2 regions of the Pseudomonas sp. CAU 1711 genome follow, and region 1 is predicted to be linked to the other one. Evidence: riboswitches for the same ligand, from Rfam matches in the RefSeq annotation. Region 1 holds a riboswitch; the other holds the start of a gene.
What was found. Region 1 has a riboswitch for cobalamin ahead of cobW (cobalamin biosynthesis protein CobW). Riboswitches for the same ligand answer to the same signal wherever they lie in the genome.
Positions count from the first base shown of each region.

Region 2: it holds a riboswitch for cobalamin, as region 1 does, so the genes downstream of both, AAFN46_RS01085 (energy-coupling factor ABC transporter permease) here and cobW (cobalamin biosynthesis protein CobW) in region 1, are expected to answer to the same signal.

Region 1 covers NZ_JBDQQT010000007.1:40,580-45,207, forward strand. The annotation lists gene AAFN46_RS09425 (DNA-3-methyladenine glycosylase I) at 1-1, opposite strand, end outside; gene AAFN46_RS09430 (hypothetical protein) at 65-361, shown strand; gene cobM (precorrin-4 C(11)-methyltransferase) at 330-1,097, opposite strand; gene AAFN46_RS09440 (cobalamin biosynthesis protein) at 1,111-1,497, opposite strand; gene AAFN46_RS09445 (CbtA family protein) at 1,502-2,224, opposite strand; gene AAFN46_RS09450 (CbtB domain-containing protein) at 2,236-2,421, opposite strand; cobalamin riboswitch at 2,520-2,741, opposite strand; cobalamin riboswitch at 2,803-3,058, shown strand; gene cobW (cobalamin biosynthesis protein CobW) at 3,153-4,202, shown strand; gene cobN (cobaltochelatase subunit CobN) at 4,364-4,628, shown strand, end outside.
Region 2 covers NZ_JBDQQT010000001.1:246,946-251,573, reverse strand. The annotation lists gene AAFN46_RS01095 (response regulator) at 1-562, shown strand, start outside; gene AAFN46_RS01090 (heme-binding protein) at 660-1,148, shown strand; gene AAFN46_RS01085 (energy-coupling factor ABC transporter permease) at 1,233-1,913, opposite strand; cobalamin riboswitch at 1,967-2,162, opposite strand; gene AAFN46_RS01080 (hypothetical protein) at 2,264-2,404, shown strand; gene AAFN46_RS01075 (MFS transporter) at 2,510-3,661, shown strand; gene amrS (AmmeMemoRadiSam system radical SAM enzyme) at 3,848-4,628, opposite strand, start outside.

The sequences.
Region 1 (4,628 bases):
TGCCGATCCTCCTGCTGGCCGCACAGGTTGCCCGCACCCTCGCCAGCGCGCAATATCGCCCGCCATGAACGATCCGCTCGAAGCTTTCTTCCAGCACTGCCAGGCCCTGCTGCAAAACGACGCCGGCACCCTCGCCCGCCTGCGGGCGGCCGGTTTCGCCTGCACGACCGACCATTGGCAATTCCGCCTGCCGCAACTGCACCAGTGGCTGGCGCCGCAACTGGACTACCCGAGCTTTCGTCGGGCGCTCTATGCCGGCACGCTGAACAGCCGACTGCAGGCGCTGGGCGGCGAGATCGCCATCGCCGACAACCGGGGCAACACCGACCTCAGCCTGTACTGTCTGCGCCGTCTTTCCTGAACAGGTGGCGGGTCGCCTCGGCATACAGCGCCGACTCGGCGAACTCCGTCGCATCCAGCACCCGGCCGACCAGGATCAGCGCGGTGCGGCGAAAATCCTTGCCGGCCACCCGCGCCTCGATATCCGCCAGGGTGCCGCGCACCCAGTCCTGATCCGGCCAGCTGGCCCGATGCACCACGGCGATCGGGCAGTCGGCGCCATAGTGCGGCAGCAGCTCGGCGACGATGCGCGACAAATGCTGCACGCCGAGGTGGATGGCCAGGGTCGCGCGGTGGCTGGCCAGGGCGCCCAGTTCCTCCCCTGCCGGCATCGGCGAGTTGTGCCCGTAGCGGGTGAGGATCAGCGTCTGCGCCACGCCCGGCAGGGTCAGCTCGGCCTCCAGCAGCGCCGCGCAGGCGGCCGTGGCGGTCACCCCGGGAACTATCTCGAAGGGAATGCCCAGCGCGCGCAGCTCGCGGAGCTGCTCGCCGATGGCGCCGTACAGCGAGGGGTCGCCGGAATGCACGCGAGCCACGTCCTGCCCCCTGGCATGGGCCTCGGCCAGCAGCGCGATGATCTCACCCAGATGCAGTTCGGCAGTATTCACCACCCGCTCGGCGCTGTGGCCCTGCAGCACGGCCGCGGGCACCAGCGAGCCGGCGTAGAGGATCAGTGGGCAGCTGCGGATCAGCCGTTGGCCCTTGACGGTGATCAGCTCGGGGTCGCCGGGGCCGGCGCCGATGAAATAGACGGTCATGGCAGTTTCCTCTTCAGGCGCGGGCGATGGCCAGGGTGGCAACGGCGCTGCGCCGCTTCGCACAGACGAGAATGGCGGGACGCCCGGCGCGCTCGCTGGCGCAGGCCAGGGCGCTGGCCTCGGCCACACTGGCGGCGCCGGTTAGCTGGCGCACCGACTCCGAGCCTTCACTCAGCCGCGATTCGTAGAGTGCCAGTCGCTCGGCGGCGTAGAACTCCAGGGATAGATTCAGCTCGGCGGCCAGTTGCAACAATCCGGGCTCCTCGTGCTTGTGCGCACTGCTGGCCAGGCCATGCAGCGCGCTCAGCGGCAGCGCGAGCCGTTCCAGGGTCTGTTCCAGCAGTTCGCGCAGCTCGCTCGCCGTGCAGCCACGCCGGCAGCCGAGACCGGCGATCAGCACCGGCTCAGGCGCCCGGCCGTTCGCCACGGGCGAAGAACCAGGCGGCGGCCAGACCGAGGGCGGACCAGAACAGCGCGTTGGTCAGCAGCGAGGCGAGGATAAACTCGCGCCCCAGCGCTTCGGGGGCCAGGCTCTGGTGCACCTGCGGCTGCGGCGCGCCGATCAGATGCGGCACGGCCAGCAACGCCAGGCCGACGCCACGCACCGTCCAGCCACGACCGAAGGCGATCAGTCCCAGGCCGGCGGCGCTGGCGACGACGGTGCCGAGCCACCAGTACTGGCGCAGCTGCAGGTCGGCGGCGGCCGTGCCCGGCAGCTCCGGCGGCAGGCCGGCGGACGGCGCCAGGCTGAACACGACGAAGCCGCCCAGGCCCCAGAGCAGGCCCTGCCAGATGCGGCGCGGCGCGCGCAGGCTGAACAGGCCGGCCAGCACCAGGGCGAAGCCGACGGCCACCACCAGGTTGCTCAGGCCGGTGGCCAGGCTGCGCTGCCAGCCGTCCTCCGGTGCCCAGGCCTCGCCGTCGTGGCTATGGCCGGCGGCCTCCTCATGCTCATGTGCATGGGCGGTGACGGACGCCACATGGCCATGCTCGGCCACCGGCTCGGCGCTCTCGTAGGTCTCCGCCTCGAGGATCAACGGGGTAACCCACAGGCTCTGCAGCAGGGTCAGGAGGATGGCGGCCAGCAGGCCGGCGAAGCCCGCGGTCTGGGCGATGCGCTTGATCACGACGGGGGCTCTCAGTGGCAGGGGAAGGCGGCGCTGTGCCGGGTGTCGTGGGCGGCGTTGTGCATCGCCTCGATGGGCGAGAAGCCGGCGAAGAAGATCAACAGCGCGCCGAGCAGGCAGCTGCCGGCGGCGATGATCAGACGCCTGGACAGGGGGAGCGAGACGGCGACGGAGGACGACAGCGTGCGGCTGGACATGAGAAGCACCTTCCAAGGGTTGTCGGACCGGTAGAAGGAACGCAGCACGAGAACGGCCACGGAGGCCACGGGCCGGCGTACGCCCGCCCACCGCGGGTTGCCAAACAGGGGATTCAGGCCGGTCTCCGGGCTTGCGATGCCTTTGCAGGAACCGGGTCGGCCTTCCCATGCGCGCGGCACAGTGGCGGGGTGGACCCTTCGATCGCTTACCGTTGCGGGGGCAGCGCCGGACTCGCCCCCACTCGCGGAGAAAGGGCCCACCGGCTTCCCGTTTCACCTCGCGCACGGCGGCGCGGGGCACCTGAAACAGCCTTTCTAGAACATCATGAAGCCGCGTTCAGCGTCAACCGCGGCGGTTGACCATGCTCCGGGCACTGCGTAGCCTTGCAGCCTTTCCGAGGTTCTCCGTCCCGCGTGGGCGGAGCTAAGAGGGAACAGGGTCCTGCAAGCCCTGGCTGCCCCCGCAACTGTGAACGGATGAAATCCTTCGAAATGCCACTGCCCCGATGGGCGGGAAGGCGAAGGATCGGAACCCGAGCCTCTTACGATTTCGCCAGCCTGTGCGGCGAAATCGTAAAAGGTTCATTGTGGTTCCACGCCGTAAGCCAGGAGACCTGCCTCGCAAACCTTTCGACAACCGGGCGGGGTGATCCGGTGGTGTTCGGCCCTCGCTCCTGCGCGTGTGCCCCGCCCTGCCCGTCCGTCCTTTTCACGACGCTCCCGGGGCCGCCATGCAATCGCTCGCCAAACTTCCCGTCACCATAGTCACCGGCTTTCTCGGTGCCGGTAAAACCACCTTGCTCCGCCACCTGCTGGCCAATGCCGGCGGCCGCCGCATCGCGGTGATCGTCAACGAGTTCGGCGAGCTGGGCATCGACGGCGCCATCCTCAAGCAGTGCGCCATCGGCTGCACTGAGGAAGAGGCCGAGGGCCGCATCTTCGAGCTGGCCAACGGCTGCCTGTGCTGCACCGTGCAGGAGGAGTTCTTCCCGGTGATGCGCGAGCTGGTGGCGCGTCGCGGCGAGCTCGACCATATCCTCATCGAGACCTCCGGCCTGGCGCTGCCCAAGCCGCTGGTGCAGGCCTTCAACTGGCCGGAAATCCGCACCGCCTGCACCGTGGATGCGGTGATCACCGTGGTCGACAGCCCGGCCGTGGCCGCCGGCACTTTCGCCGCCTTCCCCGAGCAGGTGGACGCCCAGCGCAAACAGGACCCGAACCTGGATCACGAATCGCCGCTGCACGAGCTGTTCGCCGACCAGTTGGCCAGCGCCGACCTGGTGCTGCTGAACAAGACCGACCTGCTCGATGCCGACGCCCTGGCCGCCGTGCGCGCCGAAGTGACCGAGGAGCTGCCGCCTGCGGTCAAGCTGATCGAGGCCCAGGGCGGCGACCTGCCGCTCAGCGTGCTGATCGGCCTGAACTGCGCGACCGAACTGCATATCGACGGCCGCCGCACCCACCACGACGAGGAACACGAAGACCACGACCACGACGAATTCGACTCCTTCGACCTGGTCCTGCCGGAGGCCGAGGAAGCACGTCTGCTCAGCGCCCTGAAGGACGCCGTGGCCAGACACGGCATCCTCCGCGTCAAGGGCTTCGCCGCCATCCCCGGCAAGGCCATGCGCCTGCTGGTGCAGGGCGTCGGCCAGCGCTTCGACCGCCACTTCGACCGCGCCTGGGGTGAAGGCGAAGCGCGGCAGAGCCGCCTGGTGCTGATCGGCCAAGGCCTCGACCGCGCCGCCATCGAGGCGGAGCTCGTGGCGGCGCTGGCGTGATGGGGTCAAGCCGTCTGAGGCTCCCTCACCCCCAGCCCCTCTCCCGAGGGGAGAGGGGGGAGAAGCTGCACCTGGCTGAAACCCTTGCGCCGGGCCAACCCCCTCTCCCTCCGGGAGAGGGCCGGGGTGAGGGTCTCTCAAGCCACACGGAGCCCTGACCCATGCACCTGCTGCGCGCCCAGGCCGGCGTCACCCTGCCGGCCGACAGCATCGCCGACCTCGGCCAGAGCCCGGCAGAGCTGGTGATCCTCTGCACCGGCGACTCGCACCTGTCGCTGCTGGCCGAGGTGGCGCGCGAGCTGCCCGAGGACTTTCCCAGCCTGCGCCTGGCCAGCCCGGCGCAGCTGCCCAACCACGCCTCGGTGGACTTCCATGTCGAGCAAGTGCTACGCCACGCCCGGGTCATCCTGATCTCGGTGCACGGCG
Region 2 (4,628 bases), on a different contig from region 1:
CCTGGCGCTGCTGCTGCGCAGTGTCGGGCTGCGCAGCGAGAGCCACGGCGACCCCCAGGCCTTCCTGTCCGCGCTATCGCCGCAGTCGATCGGCTGCGTGGTCCTCGACATTCGCATGCCGGGCATCGGCGGGCTGGACGTGCTGGCACGGCTGGCGGAGATCTCCGACCTGCCGGTGGTGATGCTGACCGGTCACGCCAACGTCGACCTCTGTCGCCGCGCCTTCAAGGGCGGTGCCATGGAGTTCCTGCAGAAGCCGGTGGACGACGACGTCTTTCTCGAAGCCGTGCAGGCCGCCGTGCGCAGCCATGTCGCCGGGCGCGAGCGCCAGGCCCTGAGCCAGGCGGCCGCCGAGCGCCTGGCACGCCTTTCCGGGCGCGAGCGCGAAGTGCTGGTGCGCATAGTCCAGGGCATGAGCAACAAGGAGATCGCGCGCGAATTCGACCTGTCGCCGCGCACCGTGGAAACCTATCGGGCCCATGTCTTCGACAAGCTCGAGGCCGACTCGCTGGCCCAGCTCATCCGCCAGTACGCCAGCCTGCTGGACCCGTCCTCTCCGTAGCGCTACGGAGGCCAGGGCGTAGCCGACCGCATACCGCCGTCGCCCGGCGCCGAGCACACTGGCCGCTCCTCAACTCGCCGCACAGAAGGACATAGCCATGCCTCGTTACCCTCTCGCCGCACTGTTCTGCGCCCTGACTTTCACCGGCGCCGCCCAGGCCGCCGTGCTGCAGGAAAGCAACATCTCGACTGCCGACGCCCAGCGACTGGTGACTGCCACCGTCAGCGCCTGCCAGGCCAAGGGCTACAACGTGAGCGCCGCGGTGGTGGACCGCGCCGGCCTGCTGAAGGCATTCGCGCGCGCCGACAATGCCGGCCCCCACACCATCGAGTCCAGCCGCGCCAAGGCCTTCACCGCCGCGTCCACCAAGGTGGCGACCCTGACCATGATGGAAAACGCGCAGAAGAACCCGGGCGCCAGCAACCTGACCGATATCCCCGGCTTCCTCCTGCTCGGCGGTGGCGTTCCGCTCAAGGCCGGCGACAGCCTCATCGGCGCCATAGGCGTGGCCGGCGCCCCGGGTGGCCATCTGGACGCCCAGTGTGCCGATGAGGTCCTGGCGGCAAACGCCGCGCTGTTCGAGTAAGAGGCCGTCGCGCCAACCCGCCTCACGGGCCGCGTTGGCGCGACGCCGAGACAGCCGGAGCGGAACTCCGGCCGGGCGGCGGGATCAGGCCGGCTGGTGCAGGCGCACGTTGAACAGCGGGCCCTGGCTGTAGCGGGACAGGGACTTGGCGAGCGCCAGCACGCCGAGGTCGACCAGCGGCTCGAGCAGGATCACGCTCATGTAGGCCAGGCCGAAGCTGCCCACCGAGGCCAGGTTGTCGGCGCCGAAACCGTTGCCGTAGAAGGCCCAGAAGGCCACCCAGGCGACGATGCCGCCCTGGTAGGCGGTGGACAGGGCCAGCGCCTGCTTGTAGGAGGTGTCCACATAAGCGGTGCGCGCCGGGATGATGCGCCTGGCCAGCAGCTGGATGCCCCACAGCGGCAGCAGCAGGGTGGTGACGTTCATGCCGTACTGCGGCAGGTCGAACTGGGCGAAGAGCAGGCCCTGGAGCAGCAGGCCGGTGGCCAGACCGACGGCCGCGGCGCCGGCACCGAACAGCAGCAGCAGGGTCGAGCCGAGGATCAGGTGCACCTCGGAGACGCCCACCGGATGGTGCGGCAGGACCTCGAAGAAGCAGAACACCAGGGCCGTGGCGATCAGGCTGCGCAGGGCCAGGGCCAGCGCGCCGCCGTTGTCGCGCAGGCTGTCACGGGCCAGCTTGAGGCTCAGGCCAAAGGCGGCGCTGGCGGTGGCATAACTGAGCAAGAGCTTGGCGCCTTCGACGACGCCGGGTTCGATGTGCATATGGGTTCCTTTGCCGCGCCCACCGCGCGGCGATCTGGATGAGAGGGTCGGGCGCGGGGCCCCTGGGCGATGGCAGGTCTCCTGGCTCGCGGCTCGGCGCTCCGCCCGCCTTCCCGGCCTGGGGCCAGTGGCGTGTGGGCTTCGCTCGCCGCTTACAGTTGCGGGGGCAGCCAGGGCGTTGGCGACATGCGCCGCACCCTGTTCCCTTTTCATCCGCCCGCAGGCGGAACCATCGGCGGCCACCTTAGCGCTCCGGCCCGACAAAAGACAGCCCGTCCGCCGCGCGTTGACCCCGACCAGCCCCGGGCCTAGACTGCGCGGCCCCATTCCCGACCACACGCTCTACCGCCATGCTGTCGCTCGCCCACCTGCCCTGCTCCGCCCAGCCCGATCCCGAGCTGCTGGCGCGCACCCGGCCGGGCGACGCCAAGCTCAAGCGCCGGCGCAGCGTGCTGTTCGCCTTCACCTTCTCTCCTCCCCGCTGCCGCTGAGCCTTCCGCGGCCGCCTCGGCGCCGCTCCATCGCCTCGCGCGCCCGCCGCGCGGGGGCTCATCGCTATTGGCCGCGCCCGGGCCGCAAACGGGCGGGAGAGAGATATGCATCGCTGGTCATTGTTCGTCCTGATCTTCGCCGTGTCCGTGGTCGGCCTGAGCATGGGCGCCACCCTGCCGCTGGTGGCGCTGCGCCTGCACCAGACCGGCTTCGGCAGCCTGGTCATCGGCCTGATGTCCGCCCTGCCGGCGGCCGGCATGATGCTCGCCGCCCTGCTGGTGAACCGCCTGTGCCGTCAGTTCAGCGGCCGCTCGCTGTACCTGGGCTGTTTCGTCCTGTGCCTGCTCGGCCTGCTCGCCCTGCTGGCGGAGGCGCCGTCGCTGGTGCTGCTGGTCGCCGCGCGCCTGCTGCTGGGCCTGGGCATGGGCGTGCTGGTGATACTGGGCGAGAGCTGGGTCAACGAGCTGTGCAACGAAAGCAGGCGCGGTCAGGTGGTGGCGCTGTACGCGGCCTGCTTCACCGGCTGCCAGCTGGGCGGCCCGCTGCTGATCAGCCTGTTCGGCGCCGCCAGCGCCTGGCCGGTGCTGCTGGTGCTGCTGGCCAACCTGCTGGCCCTGGCGCTGGTCTGGCACAGCCTGCCGGCGCACGGGTCGGAGCCGGCCGAGCAGGCGCCACGGCGCTTCTCCCTGCTCGGCTTCGTCCGCGTGGCGCCGGCCCTGTGCCTGGGCGTGCTGTTCTTCGCCTTCTTCGATGCCGTGGTGCTGTCGCTGTTTCCGCTGTACGCCGGCGCCCACGGCTGGGCGCTGGGCGTGGCGGCGCTGATGGCCAGCGTGATCCTGGCCGGCGACATGCTGTTTCAGGTGCCGCTGGGCTGGCTGTCCGACCGCCTCGACCGGCGCGCCCTGCACCTGGCCTGCGGGGTGCTGACCCTGGCGCTGGGCCTGGCCCTGCCCTGGCTGATCGAACAGCGCACGCTGCTGTGGCCGGCGCTGGTGCTGCTCGGCGCGGCCGCCGGCGGCATCTATACCCTGGCCCTGGTGCTGATCGGCCAGCACTTCCGCGGCCCCGACCTGATCACCGCCAACGCCTGCGTCGGCCTGCTGTGGGGCGTCGGCAGCCTGCTCGGCCCGCTGCTCAGCGGCGCGCTGATGGCCAGCGGCCCGCAGGGCCTGCCGCTGGCGCTGTGCCTGGCCGCCAGCCTGTTCGTGGTGAGCGCCGCCGGCGCCCTGCGGCGCAGGGCCGCGCGCACGGCCTAGGTGGAGTGTGGCTCCCCTCTCCCCATGGGAGAGGGGCCGGAGGTGAGGGCCACGTCAGACGGCTCGGAGACGCTCCCTCACCCCAACCCTCTCCCGGAGGGAGAGGGGCTAGCACCTAGGATGGGTCGAGCCGCGCAGCGATTCCCATCGCCGTCGCATCGGGGGTTCGCCACATGGCGCCCCTGCCTAGGCGCTCAGGCGCACCGGGATGCGGCGCTGGCCGAAGGCGCCGGCGAAGGGGCGGAAGCGCCCGACCAGGCGCCGGCCGCAGGCCAAGCAGTGGCCGTCGTCGTCGAGCCGGTAGTGCAGGATGCGGTGCCAGTCGCGCACGATCAGCGCGGCGCCGCAGCCGGGGCAGAAGGTGGTGCCGCCCTCGGTGTCGTGCACGTTGCCGGTGTAGACGTGGCGCAGGCCCTGGGCCAGGCCGATGGCACGGGCGCGGCTGAGGGTCTCGGGCGGCGTCGGCGGCACGTCGAGCATCTTGAAGTCGGGATGGAAGGCGGTGAAGTGCAGCGGCACCTCCTCGCCCAGTTCGTCGCGCACCCAGCGGCACAGCGCCTCGATCTCGGCATTGCCGTCGTTGTAACCGGGGATCAGCAGGGTGGTGATCTCGGTCCACACCTGCGTCTCGTGGCACAGGTAGACCAGGGTATCCAGCACCGGCTGCAGGTGGGCGCCGCTTAAGCGGAAGTAGAACTCCTCGGTGAAGGCCTTGAGGTCGACGTTGGCCGCGTCCATCGCCGCGTAGAACTCGCGCCTGGGCTCGGCATGGATATAGCCGGCGGTCACCGCCACCGGGTGCAGGCCCAGCGCGCGGCAGGCCCGGGCGGTGTCGATGGCGTACTCGGCGAAGATCACCGGGTCGTTGTAGGTGAAGGCCACGCTGGCGCAGCCGGCCTCGACGGCGGCGCGGGCGATGCGCTCGGGGCTGGCCTGGTCCAGCAGGCTGTCCATCTCGCGCGACTTG